2 regions of the Streptomyces sp. Je 1-369 genome follow, and region 2 is predicted to be linked to the other one. Evidence: riboswitches for the same ligand, from Rfam matches in the RefSeq annotation. Region 2 holds a riboswitch; the other holds the start of a gene.
The links. A riboswitch is a leader RNA that binds a small molecule or an ion and turns the genes downstream of it on or off. The one in region 2 is predicted to bind glycine.
Positions count from the first base shown of each region.

Region 1 (7,445 bases), 4.7 Mb from region 2:
GACGCCGCCGCCGTGTGCGTGCGGGTTGAGCCAGAGGCCGTAGTGGTCGGGGTAGAGGGTGCGGGAGATGTCGATGCCGCGCACCACTTCATAGCTGCGGTTCCAGCCACTCGCGGACAGCTCCTGGGCGGAGGTCACACACGGTGCGTAGCCGAGCCCCTCCACTTCCATGTTCCCGTACTGGGCGTCGGGGGAGCCCGCCTGGCCGTGCCAGAGCAGCATCCACACCTGGTCGGCGGCGAGTGCGCGCAGCAGTGCCTCGTACGCGTCGTAACGCCCCGGCGTCACCTGGCGCAGCAACTGCTCGACCTGCTGCCCGGCCGCGGCCGTGCCCGACGCACTCACCCGTAACCGCCCCTTCGCGACGAACGTGGTGCCCCCACGGGAGACGATGGAGGGCAGAAGAATGCAACCAGCTTAAGCGGCGACGCGGTGGTAGAACGGTCGCACCTTCGCCCTCAGCCAGTCGCCGACCGGGTCCTGTGCCACGTCGAGCAGCACCAGGTTCACCGGCCACGGGACCGGCACCTGTCCGAGGGCCCGGCCGAGCGCCTCCATGGGGAGGTCGCGCGCGTTGCCGTCCCAGGTGGACAGCTCGACGCCGACGAAGAGCGTCGGGTCGTCCGTCTCCACGGCGGCCAGACAGCGGCGCGCGGTCAGCACGATGCCCGCGGCCTCGAACTCCCGGCCTGCGGCGGCGAGGAAGTCGACCGGGTCGTGCTGCCAGTCCGGCTCGAAGAGGCGGACGCGCCCGCCGGTGCTCGGGCCGTCCAGCTCGGTGCGGCCGGTCCTGCAGAGCTCGGCGACGGCCGGCGGCGGCAGCGGGACGCCGACGGTGCCGTCCGGGTTCAGCGCGATGCCCAGCTGCGGGGGCAGGCCGCGGGCGAACTCCACGGCGGGCGCCACGGTGACGCCCATCCGGTCCGCCGCGTCGCCGAGCGCCTGGCGGAACTGCTGCTCGGAGGTGAAGACGGGGACGTACGCCTGTCCTTCGATCTCCAGGGTCGGCAGGTCCAGGGTGCCGCTGTCGGGGCCGCCGCCGTTGGGCAGCGGTATCCAGAGGTGGCTGCGGCCGAGCACCTCGATGATGCGGGCGCCCGCCGACTCGTGGGCGCCCAGTGAGGCCGCGAGGACCTCCTCCAGTTCGTTGCCCGGCCATCCGCCGTACGGATGGGCATGTGCCTGCGCCGGAAAGTCCATCTGTCCAACCCCTGCTCGCGACCGCTCTGCCTGCGGCTCGAACCCTAACGCCGGGCCCGCTCACCGGTCGAAGGCGATCACCCGCAGGGCCTGCGCGGCCGCGCGGTCGAGGAGCACCGCGGAGCGGCAGCCGCGCGGCAGGTCACCGCGCTCGGTGGCGGCGACGAGCCGGCCGACCGTCCTGCGGTGGCGTGCGAACGCGTACCGGGAGACGCCGCGGCCCCGCTCGTGCTGGCCCCGCAGCGCGGTGTCCACGGGGACGTCGAGCATCAGGAGGTGCAGGGCCGTGCCGCGGCGGGCGGTCTCGCGGGCGAGCCAGCGGCGCACCCAGGCCTGGGTGCCGCAGTCGTGCACGACTGCGCTCGCCCCGGAGCGCAGGATGCGGCGCAACGTCGCGTAGTGCGCGAGGCGGACCAGGGGGCGGTACGCCGCGTACGGCAGCAGCCGCGGCATGCGGCGGGCCCAGCGGTCGCGGGTGTCCTGGGAGTCGATGCGGGGGCCGGTGACGGCCTGCCGCATCAGGGTCGATTTTCCGCCGCCGGGCAGCCCGGAGACGACGACCAGGTCGCCCTCGCCGAACGTGAGGCGGCGCGGGCTGTGGCCGGCCCGCTGCCGCAGGTCGCGGACGACGGCGACGGGGAGCGGACCGCAGCTCTCCGCGGCCGGGGCGCAGGTCTGTTCGGGCAGCGCCTTGGACAGCGCTTTGGGCAGTCCCACCCCCGTGGAAGTGGCGTAGAGACTCGTCCTGCTGCGCACCGTGATCGGCCTCCCCATAGCGGTCACGTACTGCATCCCCACCAAGTGTAAAGAGAAGGTAATGCGGCACAAGAGCATTCCGGAGTGACGGGACCGGTGAACGGACCCGTGACGGGACCCGTTGCCGGGCACCGCTCCCCCTGGACAGGGTCGCGTGCAATGATGTGCGCGCCAACTCCATACAGGCCGTTCGAATCCGCGCGGGAGAGTCTCCGGAACCAAGCTTTTGGGCTGGGTACCCGGGGCGCCGAAGGAGCAAGCCCCTCCCTTGAATCTCTCAGGCCCCGTACCGCGCGGGCGAGGCACATCTGAAAAGCGGGCCGCCCCGGCGGTCCCACCCAAGGTGCAAGCCGGCGTCTCACTGGTCGAGACACTCCCGGCGAACCTCTCAGGTTCCGATGACAGATGGGGAGGATCGACCTCGCCCGTCATGCCCTGGGAGTTCCCTTCATGAGCACTGCCCCCCGTCTGACCGCCCTCGACGCCGTCCATCGCGCGCTCGGCGCGACCATGACCGACTTCGCGGGCTGGGACATGCCGCTGCGGTACGCCAGCGAGCGCGACGAGCACAACGCCGTGCGCACCAAGGCAGGCCTCTTCGACCTGTCGCACATGGGCGAGATCACCGTCGGCGGCCCCGAGGCCGTGGACTTCCTGAACTACGCGCTGGTCGGCAACATCGGCTCCATCGGCGTCGGCCGCGCCCGCTACACCATGATCGTCGCCGAGGACGGCGGCATCCTGGACGACCTGATCGTCTACCGGCTCGGCGAGCCCGACGCCCCGGAGTACATGGTCGTCGCCAACGCCTCGAACGCGCAGGTCGTCCTGGACGCGCTCACCACCCGCGCCGACGGCTTCGACGTCGAGGTCCGCGACGACCGCGAGGCGTACGCGCTGCTCGCCGTCCAGGGCCCCGAGTCCCCCGGCATCCTGAAGTCCCTCACCGACGCGGACCTGGACGGCCTGAAGTACTACGCGGGCCTGCCCGGCACCGTCGCGGGTGTCTCCGCCCTGATCGCCCGCACGGGCTACACGGGGGAGGACGGTTTCGAGCTGTTCGTCTCCCCCGGTGACGCGGAGAAGCTGTGGGGCGCGCTGATGGAGGCGGGCACGCCGGTCGGCATGGTCCCGGCCGGCCTCTCCTGCCGCGACACGCTGCGCCTGGAGGCGGGCATGCCGCTGTACGGGCACGAGCTGACCGCCGGGCTCACGCCGTTCGACGCGGGCCTCGGCCGGGTCGTGAAGTTCGAGAAGACCAGCCGGTCGGACTCGTTCCTCGGGCGTGCCGCGCTCGCGGCCGCCGCCGAGCGCGCGGAAACCGCCCCGCCGCGCAAGCTGGTCGGCCTGATCGCCGAGGGCCGCCGCGTCCCGCGCGCCGGTTTCCCGGTGGTCGCGGACGGCAAGGTGATCGGCGAGGTCACCTCCGGCGCCCCGTCCCCGACGCTGGGCAAGCCGATCGCGATGGCGTACGTCGACGCGGAGCACGCGGCGCCGGGCACCGAGGGTGTCGGCGTGGACATCCGCGGCACCCACGAGCCGTACGAGGTCGTGGCGCTGCCGTTCTACAAGCGCCAGAAGTGACTGCCGCGTCAGAAGTGACCCCCCGCACATCCTTCCCGTTCCGCAGCACCCACCCGCGTACAGGAGAATTCAGGTCATGAGCAACCCCCAGCAGCTTCGTTACAGCAAGGAGCACGAGTGGCTCTCGGCCACCGAGGACGGCGTGGCGACCGTCGGCATCACCGAGCACGCGGCCAACGCGCTCGGTGACGTCGTCTTCGCGCAGCTCCCCGAGGTCGGTGACACGGTGACCGCGGGCGAGTCCTGCGGCGAGCTGGAGTCGACCAAGTCGGTCAGCGACCTCTACGCCCCGGTGACCGGCGAGATCGTCGCCGCCAACCAGGACGTCGTGGAGGACCCGTCGCTGGTCAACTCCGCCCCGTTCGAGGGCGGTTGGCTGTTCAAGGTTCGTATCTCGGGCGAGCCGGACGACCTGATGTCCGCCGACGAGTACACCGCATTCACCGCCGGCTGACCCATACCGATAGGGATCGTGTGATGTCGCTTCTGAACACCCCCCTCCACGAGCTGGACCCGGACGTCGCCGCCGCCGTCGACGCCGAGGTCCACCGCCAGCAGTCGACCCTGGAAATGATCGCCTCGGAGAACTTCGCTCCGGTCGCGGTCATGGAGGCCCAGGGCTCGGTCCTGACCAACAAGTACGCCGAGGGCTACCCCGGCCGCCGCTACTACGGCGGCTGCGAGCACGTCGACGTCGCCGAGCAGATCGCGATCGACCGGGTCAAGGACCTGTTCGGCGCCGAGTACGCGAACGTGCAGCCGCACTCCGGCGCCTCCGCCAACCAGGCCGCCCTCTTCGCGATCGCCCAGCCCGGCGACACGATCCTCGGCCTTGACCTCGCGCACGGCGGCCACCTCACGCACGGCATGCGCCTGAACTTCTCCGGCAAGCAGTTCAACGTGGTCGCCTACCACGTGGACGAGGCCGGTCTGGTCGACATGGCCGAGGTCGAGCGCCTCGCCAAGGAGAACAACCCGAAGGTGATCATCGCGGGCTGGTCGGCCTACCCGCGCCACCTGGACTTCGCCGAGTTCCGCCGGATCGCCGACGAGGTCGGCGCGAAGCTCTGGGTCGACATGGCGCACTTCGCCGGTCTGGTCGCCGCGGGTCTGCACCCGAACCCGGTGCCGTACGCGGACGTGGTCACCTCCACCACGCACAAGACGCTCGGCGGCCCGCGCGGCGGCATCATCCTGGCCCGCAGCAAGGAGTTCGCGAAGAAGCTGAACTCCGCGGTCTTCCCCGGCTTCCAGGGCGGCCCGCTGGAGCACGTCATCGCCGCCAAGGCCGTCTCCTTCAAGGTCGCCGCGTCGGACGACTTCAAGGAGCGCCAGCAGCGCACCCTGGACGGCGCCCGCATCCTGGCCGAGCGCCTGGTGCAGGACGACGCGAAGGCCGTCGGCGTCGACGTCCTCTCCGGCGGCACGGACGTGCACCTGGTCCTGGTGGACCTGCGCAACTCCGAGCTCGACGGCCAGCAGGCCGAGGACCGCCTCCACGAAGTCGGCATCACGGTCAACCGCAACGCGGTCCCGAACGACCCGCGCCCCCCGATGGTCACCTCGGGCCTGCGGATCGGCACCCCGGCGCTCGCCACGCGCGGCTTCGAGGCGGACGACTTCCGCGAGGTCGCCGACATCATCGCCGAGGCCCTGAAGCCGGACTTCGACGCGGCGTCCCTCAAGGCCCGTGTGACCGCTCTGGCCGACAAGCACCCCTTGTACCCCGGCCTGAAGTAGTTCCGTACCCTCTGTTTGTACGCTTTTGTTCGTATGCCGTTGTTCATACGTACGAAACATCGGGGCACCCCGCACACTGGAGAGTGAGCGAGGTGCCCCGCACCACGTCCCGCACCGCCTTGTACTTCTGCATCACCCCGGCAGACAACGGCGTCTACCAACCACCATTGGAGTTCTCGTGGCCATCTCGGTCTTCGACCTGTTCTCGATCGGCATCGGCCCGTCCAGCTCCCACACGGTCGGTCCCATGCGCGCGGCCCGCATGTTCGCGAGCCGCCTCAAGAACGAGGGCCTGATGGCCCACACGACGGCGATACGGGCGGAGCTGTACGGCTCGCTCGGCGCGACCGGCCACGGCCACGGCACGCCGAAGGCCGTCCTGCTCGGCCTGGAGGGCGAGTCGCCCCGCACGGTGAACGTGGAGGGCGCCGACGACCGCGTCGAGGAGATCAAGAGCGGCGGCCGCATCAACCTGCTCGGCATGCACGAGATCGACTTCGATTTCGACGAGGACCTGATCCTGCACCGCCGCAAGGCCCTGCCGTACCACGCCAACGGCATGACGATCTTCGCGTACGACCGCGAGGGCGGCCTCGTCCTGGAGAAGACGTACTACTCCGTAGGCGGCGGTTTCGTCGTGGACGAGGACGCCGTGGCGGGCGAGAACCCGATCGTGCCGGACGACACCGTCCTGCGGCACCCCTTCCGCACCGGCGACGAGCTGCTCCGCCTCACGGAGGAGACGGGCCTGTCCATCTCCGCGCTGATGCTGGAGAACGAGAAGGCGTGGCGCACCGAGGACGAGATCCGCGCGGGTCTGCTCGACATCTGGGGCGTCATGCAGTCCTGCGTGTCGCGCGGCATGTCCCGCGAGGGCATCCTGCCGGGCGGCCTCAAGGTGCGCCGCCGCGCCGCGAACTCGGCCAGGCAGCTGCGCGCCGAGGGCGACCCGCAGGCCCGCGCCATGGAGTGGATCACGCTCTACGCGATGGCGGTGAACGAGGAGAACGCCGCGGGCGGCCGCGTGGTCACCGCGCCCACGAACGGCGCGGCGGGCATCATCCCCGCCGTCCTGCACTACTACATGAACTTCGTGCCCGGCGCCGACGAGGACGGCGTGGTCCGCTTCCTGCTGGCGGCCGGCGCGATCGGCATGCTCTTCAAGGAGAACGCCTCGATCTCCGGCGCCGAGGTCGGCTGCCAGGGCGAGGTCGGCTCCGCCTGCTCGATGGCGGCGGGCGCGCTCGCCGAGGTCATGGGCGGCTCCCCCTCCAAGGTCGAGAACGCCGCCGAGATCGGCATGGAGCACAACCTGGGCCTGACCTGCGACCCGGTCGGCGGCCTCGTTCAGATCCCGTGCATCGAGCGCAACGGCATGGCGGCGGTCAAGGCCGTCACCGCCGCGAAGATGGCGATGCGCGGCGACGGCTCCCACAAGGTGTCCCTCGACAAGGTCATCAAGACGATGAAGGAGACGGGCGCCGACATGAGCGTCAAGTACAAGGAGACCGCGCGGGGCGGTCTCGCGGTGAACATCATCGAGTGCTGAGGAGCTGAGCCGTCGAGCCGCGGACGACGAGTTCCGGCTCGAAGAGCAGCTCGCCGGGGTGCGGCTGGGTGCCGCGGATCTGGGCGGACAGCAGGTCGACCGCCGCGCGGCCCATCGCCTCGATGGGCTGGCGCACGGTCGAAAGGGGCGGCTCGGTGCAGGTCATGAACGCCGAGTCGTCGTAGCCGACGACGGAGACGTCGCCGGGGACGGAGAGGCCCTTGCGGCGGGCCGCCCTGATGGCGCCGAGGGCGAGCGGGTCGCTGCCGCAGACGATGCCGGTGACGCCGCGCTCCATGAGGCGCGCGGCGGCCGCCTGGCCGCCCTCCAGGGAGAAGATCGACCGCTCGACGAACGCGTCGGGCAGCTCCATGCCCGCGGCCGCGGCGACGTCGCGGGCGGCCGCGAGCTTGCGGCGCGAGGGCACGTGGTCGGCCGGACCGAGGACGAGGCCGATCCGTTCGTGACCGAGCGAGGCGAGGTGGCGCCACGCCTGTTCGACGGCGACGGCGTCGTCGCACGCGACGCAGGGGAAGTCGATGCCTTCGATCGACGCGTTGATCAGGACGACCGGGATGTCCCGCTCGGCGAGGCGCCGGTAGTGGTCGTGCGGCGC
Region 1 is NZ_CP101750.1:6,150,542-6,157,986, reverse strand. Features, by position in the region: gene NOO62_RS28000 (enhanced serine sensitivity protein SseB C-terminal domain-containing protein) at 1-345, opposite strand, end outside; gene NOO62_RS27995 (enhanced serine sensitivity protein SseB) at 418-1,200, opposite strand; gene NOO62_RS27990 (AAA family ATPase) at 1,261-1,992, opposite strand; glycine riboswitch at 2,148-2,258, shown strand; gene gcvT (glycine cleavage system aminomethyltransferase GcvT) at 2,407-3,540, shown strand; gene gcvH (glycine cleavage system protein GcvH) at 3,617-3,994, shown strand; gene glyA (serine hydroxymethyltransferase) at 4,018-5,280, shown strand; gene NOO62_RS27970 (L-serine ammonia-lyase) at 5,459-6,829, shown strand; gene NOO62_RS27965 (LacI family DNA-binding transcriptional regulator) at 6,816-7,445, opposite strand, start outside.
Region 1: it holds a riboswitch for glycine, as region 2 does, so the genes downstream of both, gcvT (glycine cleavage system aminomethyltransferase GcvT) here and gcvP (aminomethyl-transferring glycine dehydrogenase) in region 2, are expected to answer to the same signal.

Region 2 (7,445 bases):
GTTGTTTGCGAAGTTGTTCGGCAAGAGCGCACGTGAGGACAGCGGCAATCCGGCCACTGCCCGGCACCGTGCCCCGCGCCAAGGAGATGCCGAGGAGCAGGGCGCGGGTCGCCCGATGTTCCGCGATCAGGTCGCTGGTCCAGGTGGTGACAATTCGGGCGGACAGGGCGCGTCATCTGTTGACCCTGCCGGTCCCGGCCGCATAGGTTTCGGGGAACCTTCAACCTCAAGTACGGGTGGAGGGTTCGCCCCCGGCCCGTACGGATCGAATGCCCCCGCGGGGCAGCCACGGCAGGAGGACCCGTCCATGGCCCTGGTGTGTACGAGGTGCGGGAACCGCAACGCCGAGGCGAGCCGGTTCTGCTCCAACTGCGGTGCGCCGCTGCGGGCCGGAGCCACTCCGGAGCGTGCGTCCGAGACCACCTCGACGATCTCCATCTCGGGCCTGGAGGCCTACGACGCCGAGGCGACGGGCCAGAACCCGTCTCCCGCGCTCTCCCCGGAGGCGCAGGCGGCCGTCGACGCACTGCCGCTCGGCTCGGCGCTCCTCGTGGTGCGCCGCGGTCCGAACTCGGGCAGCCGCTTCCTGCTCGACGGCGAGCTGACCACGGCAGGCCGTCACCCGCAGAGCGACATCTTCCTCGACGACGTGACCGTGTCGCGCCGTCACGTGGAGTTCCGTCGGGTCCAGGACGGTTCCTTCACCGTCGCGGACGTGGGCAGCCTCAACGGCACGTACGTCAACCGGGAGCGGATCGACTCGGTCTCGCTCTCGAACGGCGACGAGGTGCAGATCGGCAAGTACCGACTGGTCTTCTACGCGAGCCAGCGGGCCGTCGGCCTCTGACCCTCCCCCAGGCGCCGTCTGGGGGCACGACCCCCAGGGAAGGCCCATGCTGCAAACACCGAGGGGCGGTGCCGGGAACGGCACCGCCGCCGCGGACCGCCGGCTGATGAGCATCGGTACCGTGCTGAACGAACTGCGTGACGAATTCCCCGAGGTCACGATCTCGAAGATTCGGTTCCTCGAGGCCGAGGGGCTCATCGAGCCGCAGCGCACGCCGTCCGGCTACCGGAAGTTCAGCCCGGAGGACGTCGAGCGGCTCGGGCACGTCCTGCGGATGCAGCGGGACCACTACCTGCCGCTCAAGGTCATCCGTGAGCACCTCGACGCGCTGGAGCGCGGTGAGAGGCCCCCGCTGCCGTCCCTGGGGCGCCAGCGAGAGGGCGGCGGCGGACAGGGCCAGGACGAGGCCGAGGGGCCCACGGCGGCCCGTGTGGGCCGTGACGAGCTGCTGGCCGCCGCCGAGATCGACGAAGGACAGCTCCACGAGTGGGAGGCGTACGGCCTGGTCGCGCCGTTGCCGGACGGCGGATACGACGCGGAGGCCGTCACGGTCGCCTCACTCGTGGTCGAACTCGGCCGGTTCGGCATCGAGCCGCGCCATCTGCGGGCCATGAAGGCCGCGGCGGAGCGCGAGGCCGCTCTCGTGGACGCGGTGGTCGCGCCGCTGCGACGGCACCGCAATCCGCAGACCAGGGTCCACGCGGAGGCGCGTACCAAAGAGCTGGCGGGCCTCACGGGAAGGCTGCACTCGGCACTCGTGCAGACTGCGCTCGGCGTCAGATTGCCCTGACTCGGCCGCGCCCGGCCGGTACTCGACGGGTGCCCGACTACCCAAACCTGCCAGCCACGTCCTAGGGTTGCTGTGTGAACGAGCTCGACGTCGTAGGTGTCCGGGTCGAAATGCCCTCCAACCAGCCGATCGTGCTCCTGCGTGAAGTGGGAGGCGACCGGTACCTCCCCATCTGGATCGGACCAGGTGAGGCGACCGCCATTGCCTTCGCGCAGCAGGGCATGGCACCCGCACGGCCGCTGACCCACGACCTTTTCAAGGACGTGCTGGAGGCGGTCGGCCAGGAGCTCTCCGAAGTGCGCATCACCGACCTGCGGGAAGGTGTCTTCTACGCGGAGCTGGTCTTCGCCAGCGGTGTCGAGGTGAGTGCGCGGCCTTCCGACGCCATAGCGCTGGCGCTGCGGACCGGAACGCCGATCTTCGGGAGCGACGGCGTGCTGGACGACGCCGGCATCGCCATCCCGGACGAGCAGGAGGACGAGGTCGAGAAGTTCCGCGAGTTCCTCGACCAGATCTCGCCCGAGGACTTCGGCACCAACAGCCAGTGAGCTGCGGCCGGACGTCCGTTTTCAGGCCATTCGGCTAGCTGTTCCCCGGTGAGAGGTACGGGAAACCACTCTCAGGGTGATTATCACTCGGCGTGCCGAGTGTGGCGATCGTTGACGAGCCCCTGGCGACTGCCTACCGTCGAGAAGGCAGGTCAAGGAGGGAGGTCGGCGTGAGAAGCAGCGGCGACGGTACGGCGATGGGCGGTCCGTACCCGTTCCACGGCGGTGCGGTCGATCACTCTCCGAACCGACCGATGGCGGTCCAGGGGAGCGGGGACGCCACGTCCGAGGACGCGGAGCAGAACGTCGGCTACCGCGGTCCCACCGCGTGCGCGGCGGCGGGCATCACCTACCGGCAGCTCGACTACTGGGCCCGTACCGGCCTGGTCGAGCCAAGTGTGCGGACCGCGGGCGGCTCCGGGACACAGCGGCTCTACAGCTTCCGTGACGTGGTCGTCCTCAAGATCGTGAAGCGGTTCCTCGACACGGGTGTGTCGCTCCAGAACATCCGCGCCACCGTCCAGCATCTGCGGGAGCGCGGCTTCTGTGACCTGGAACGGATGACGCTGATGAGCGACGGCGCGACGGTGTACGAGTGCACGACGTCCAGCGAGGTCCACGACCTGCTCCAGGGCGGGCAGGGCGTCTTCGGGATCGCCGTGGGCGTCGTCTGGCGCGACGTCGAGGCCGCACTGTCCCAGCTGCACGGCGAGCGCGTCGACACCGGGGAGACGCTGATCGGGCACAACCCCGCCGATGAGCTGGCCCGAAGGCGCAACAAGGCCGTCTGAGGCCGCGTTGTCAGTGGCGTAGGGCAGCATCAGTGGTGTGAGAAGCGCGCCGACGATCCTGCATCTGGACATGGATGCCTTCTACGCGTCCGCAGAGCAGGCCGCGAAGCCCAGTCTGCGTGGAAAAGCCGTGGTGGTGGGCGGTCTCGGGCCGCGGGGCGTGGTGGCCACCGCCTCGTACGAGGCGCGGCGGTTCGGTGTGCATTCGGCGATGCCCATGGGACAGGCGCGCAGGCTGGCGCCCAACGCCGCCTATCTCGTGCCGCGCTTCGGGCTGTACCGCGAGATCAGCGAGCAGGTCATGGGGCTGCTGCGGGAGCTGTCACCGCTGGTGGAGCCGCTCAGCCTGGACGAGGCCTTCGTGGACCTGGAGGCGGGCGGCGTCGCCGACTCCGCGGAGTCCGCAAGGGCCGTGGGGGAGCGGCTGCGGGCGGACATCAGGGCGGTGACGGGGCTCTCCGGGTCGGTGGGGCTCGCCGCGTCCAAGATGCTGGCGAAGATCGCCTCCGAGGAGGCCAAGCCGGACGGGCTGACGCTCATAGCGCCGGGGACGGAGCGGGCGCTCCTCGGGCCGATGCCGGTGCGGACGCTGCCCGGGGTGGGGCCCGCCACGGGGGACCATCTGCGGCGGGCCGGGATCCTCACGGTCGCGGAGATCGCGGAGGCCGGTGAGGACGAGCTCGTACGGCTCCTGGGCAAGGCGCACGGGGGCTCGCTGTACGCGATGGCGCTGGCGCGGGACGAGCGGCCCGTCGTGGCGGAGCGCGAGTCGAAGTCGGTCAGTGTCGAGGACACGTACGACGTGGACATCCATGACCGGGTGCGGGTCAGGGCCGAGGTCGCGCGGCTGGCCGAGCGGTGTGTGCAGCGGCTGCGGGCGGCGGGGCACTCGGGGCGGACCATCGTGCTGAAGGTGCGGCGGTTCGACTTCTCGACGCTGACGCGGTCCGAGACGCTGCGCGGGCCCACGGACGACCCCGGGGTGGTCCAGGAGGCCGCGGCGCGGCTTCTGGAGGCCGTGGACACCACGGGCGGCGTCCGGCTCCTGGGAGTGGGCGTCACGGGTCTCGCGGACTACACGCAGGAGGATCTCTTCGCGCAGGCACAGGCGGAGGCGCAGGCTCAGACCGCCGGCGCGGAGACGGTGTCCCTGATCAAGGGGGAGGGGGCGGCAGGACCGGGGACGGCTGTGGGGCCGGTGGGGCCTGAGCCGGAGCGGGTCGAGGAGCCGGTGGAGCCGGTGGAGAGACGGTGGGTGGCCGGGCACGACGTACGGCATGCCGGGTACGGGCACGGGTGGGTGCAGGGGAGCGGCCTGGGCCGGGTGACGGTGCGTTTCGAGACGCCGCTGTCGGCGCCGGGGCGGGTGCGGACGTTCCGTACGGACGACCCGGAGCTGACGCCCGCGGAGCCGTTGCCGCTGGTCGCCGCGCCCGCACCAGCTGCGCCCGCACCAGCCGCGCCCGCGCCGCCCGCCTCCGGATGAGGTCGGTCAGGGGCTTTCCGTGCCGGCGACGTGGCCGAAGTTCTGGTCCGGGGGCGGCAGGGAGGACGGGGGCTGCGGGGGTGTCGTGTCCAGGCCGTAGTGGTGGTAGAGCTGGAGTTCCTGCTCGGGGGAGAGGTGGCGCCCCACTCCGAAGTCCGGGGCGTCCTTGATCAGGTCCCGGTCGAAGGGGATGCGCAGGGTGCCGTCCTCGACGAGTTCGCTGGGTTCCAGCGGGACGAAGGCGTCCCGGCTGAAGAGACCGGTGCGTATGGCCGCCCATTCCGGGGCGCCGGTGGCATCGTCGAGGTAGACCTCGTCGACCGTGCCGATCTTCGCCCCGTGCCGGTCGAACGCCTTGCGGCCGATCAGGTTGCGCGGATCGATATCGGTCTGCACGGGCCCTCCAGCTGGTCGCGGCTTGTCGAAAACGGGCGTAACTCATCCTTAATCATTCGTAGTCACTACGAAAGAGCACTTCGGGGCAGGCGGCCACTCGAGGGATCGGCCATGGTCCTCGCTGGTAGGCTGGCGCCTGGCCGCTGACCCCGTGCGGGAGAGCTCTCCGGATCACACGTCCGGGGGCGCCGAAGGAGCAAATCCTCCCCGGAATCTCTCAGGCACCCGTACCGCACGGACGAGGTCACTCTGGAAAGCAGGGCGGGCGTCGGGCGGGCACGTTCGGAACCCTTCCTCACCGACGGTGAAAGCAGATCTGTCGCGAGACGGACCTGTGAAGCTCTCAGGTTGACATGACAGAGGGGGAGGCCGTCCGGGTACCCGCGCCGTGGTACCCCTCGCAGGTCGTGCTGACCAGGAGGCCTCCGCAATGACTGCCACCAATCGCATCCCGCTCTCCGAGCTCGAGCAGGGCATCCCCTTCGAGCAGCGGCACATAGGGCCCGATGCGGAAGCGCGGGCCAAAATGCTCGCCCAGGTCGGGTACGGCTCGCTCGACGAGCTGACGGCCGCAGCGGTGCCGGATGTGATCAAGAACGCCGAGGCGCTGAACCTGCCCGGCGCGCGCACCGAGGCCGAGGTGCTGGCCGAGCTGCGCTCCCTCGCCGACCGCAACCAGGTCCTCGACTCCATGATCGGACTCGGGTACTACGGAACCTTCACCCCGCCGGTCATCCTGCGGAACGTGATGGAGAACCCTGCCTGGTACACGGCCTACACGCCGTACCAGCCCGAGATCTCGCAGGGCCGTCTCGAGGCGCTCCTCAACTTCCAGACGATGGTCGCCGAGCTGACCGGACTGCCCACCTCCGGTGCGTCGCTCCTCGACGAGGGCACCGCCGCCGCCGAGGCCATGGCGCTGTCGCGGCGCATGGGCAAGGTCAAGAACGGCGTCTTCGTCGTCGACGCCGACGCGCTGCCGCAGACCATCGCCGTGATCCGGACCCGCGCCGAGCCGACCGGTGTCGAGATCGTCGTAGCCGATCTGAGCGCGGGCATTCCGGCCGAGGTCGCCGAGCGCGGTGTCGTGGGCGTGCTCGTGCAGTACCCGGGCGCCTCCGGTGTCGTACGGGACATCAAGCCGCTCATCGACGAGGCCCACGAGCTCGGCGCGGTCGTCACCGTCGCCGCCGACCTGCTCGCGCTGACCCTGCTCACCTCGCCCGGCGAGCTCGGCGCCGACATCGCCGTCGGTACGACGCAGCGCTTCGGCGTGCCGATGGGCTTCGGCGGCCCGCACGCCGGTTACATGGCGGTCCGCGAGAAGTTCGCGCGCAGCCTCCCGGGGCGGCTCGTCGGTGTCTCCGTCGACGCCGACGGCAACAAGGCCTACCGCCTCGCCCTGCAGACCCGCGAGCAGCACATCCGCCGCGAGAAGGCCACCAGCAACATCTGTACCGCTCAGGTGCTGCTCGCCGTCATGGCCGGAATGTACGCCGTGTACCACGGGCCGGAGGGCCTGAAGTCCATCGCGCGCCGCACCCACCGGTACGCGACGCTCCTCGCGGCCGGGCTCACCGCCGGTGGCGTCGAGGTCGTCCACGGCGCGTACTTCGACACGCTGTCCGTGCGCGCCGAGGGGAGGGCCGAGAAGCTCGTCTCCGCCGCCCGCGAAGCCGGCGTGAACATCCACAAGGTCGACGCCGACCACGTCTCCCTCTCCTGCGACGAGACCACGACGCGCGCCCAACTGGCCGCCGTCTGGGGCGCTTTCGGGGTCGACGCCGACATCGAGGCGCTGGACGCCGCCACCGCGGACACGCTGCCCGAAGGCCTGCTGCGCGGTGACGACTACCTGACGCACCCCGTCTTCCACCAGTACCGCTCCGAGACCGCGATGCTGCGCTACCTGCGCAAGCTGGCCGACCGCGACTACGCGCTGGACCGCGGCATGATCCCGCTGGGCTCCTGCACCATGAAGCTCAACGCGACCACCGAGATGGAGCCGGTCACCTGGCCCGAATTCGGCCAGCTGCACCCCTTCGCCCCCGCCCAGCAGGCCCAGGGCTACCTCACGCTCATCCGCGAGCTGGAGGAACGTCTCGCCGAGGTCACCGGGTACGACAAGGTCTCGCTGCAGCCCAACGCCGGGTCGCAGGGCGAGCTCGCCGGACTGCTCGCGGTCCGCGGCTACCACCGCGCCAACGGCGACGAGCAGCGCACCGTCTGCCTCATCCCGTCCTCCGCGCACGGCACCAACGCCGCGAGCGCCGTCATGGCGGGCATGAAGGTCGTCGTCGTGAAGACCGCCGACGACGGCGAGATCGACGTCGAGGACCTGCGCGCCAAGATCGAGAAGCACCGCGACGAGCTGTCCGTGCTGATGATCACCTACCCCTCCACGCACGGCGTCTTCGAGGAGCACGTCGCCGACATCTGCGCGTCGGTGCACGAGGCCGGCGGCCAGGTGTACGTCGACGGAGCCAACCTCAACGCCCTGGTGGGCCTCGCCAAGCCGGGCCACTTCGGCGGTGACGTCTCGCACCTCAACCTGCACAAGACGTTCTGCATCCCGCACGGCGGCGGC
Region 2 is NZ_CP101750.1:1,466,120-1,473,564, reverse strand. Features, by position in the region: gene NOO62_RS06745 (FHA domain-containing protein) at 1-847, shown strand, start outside; gene NOO62_RS06740 (MerR family transcriptional regulator) at 894-1,637, shown strand; gene NOO62_RS06735 (bifunctional nuclease family protein) at 1,712-2,185, shown strand; gene NOO62_RS06730 (MerR family transcriptional regulator) at 2,356-2,976, shown strand; partial or broken gene NOO62_RS06725 (DNA polymerase IV) at 3,014-4,562, shown strand; gene NOO62_RS06720 (PRC-barrel domain-containing protein) at 4,469-4,858, opposite strand; glycine riboswitch at 5,003-5,101, shown strand; gene gcvP (aminomethyl-transferring glycine dehydrogenase) at 5,289-7,445, shown strand, end outside.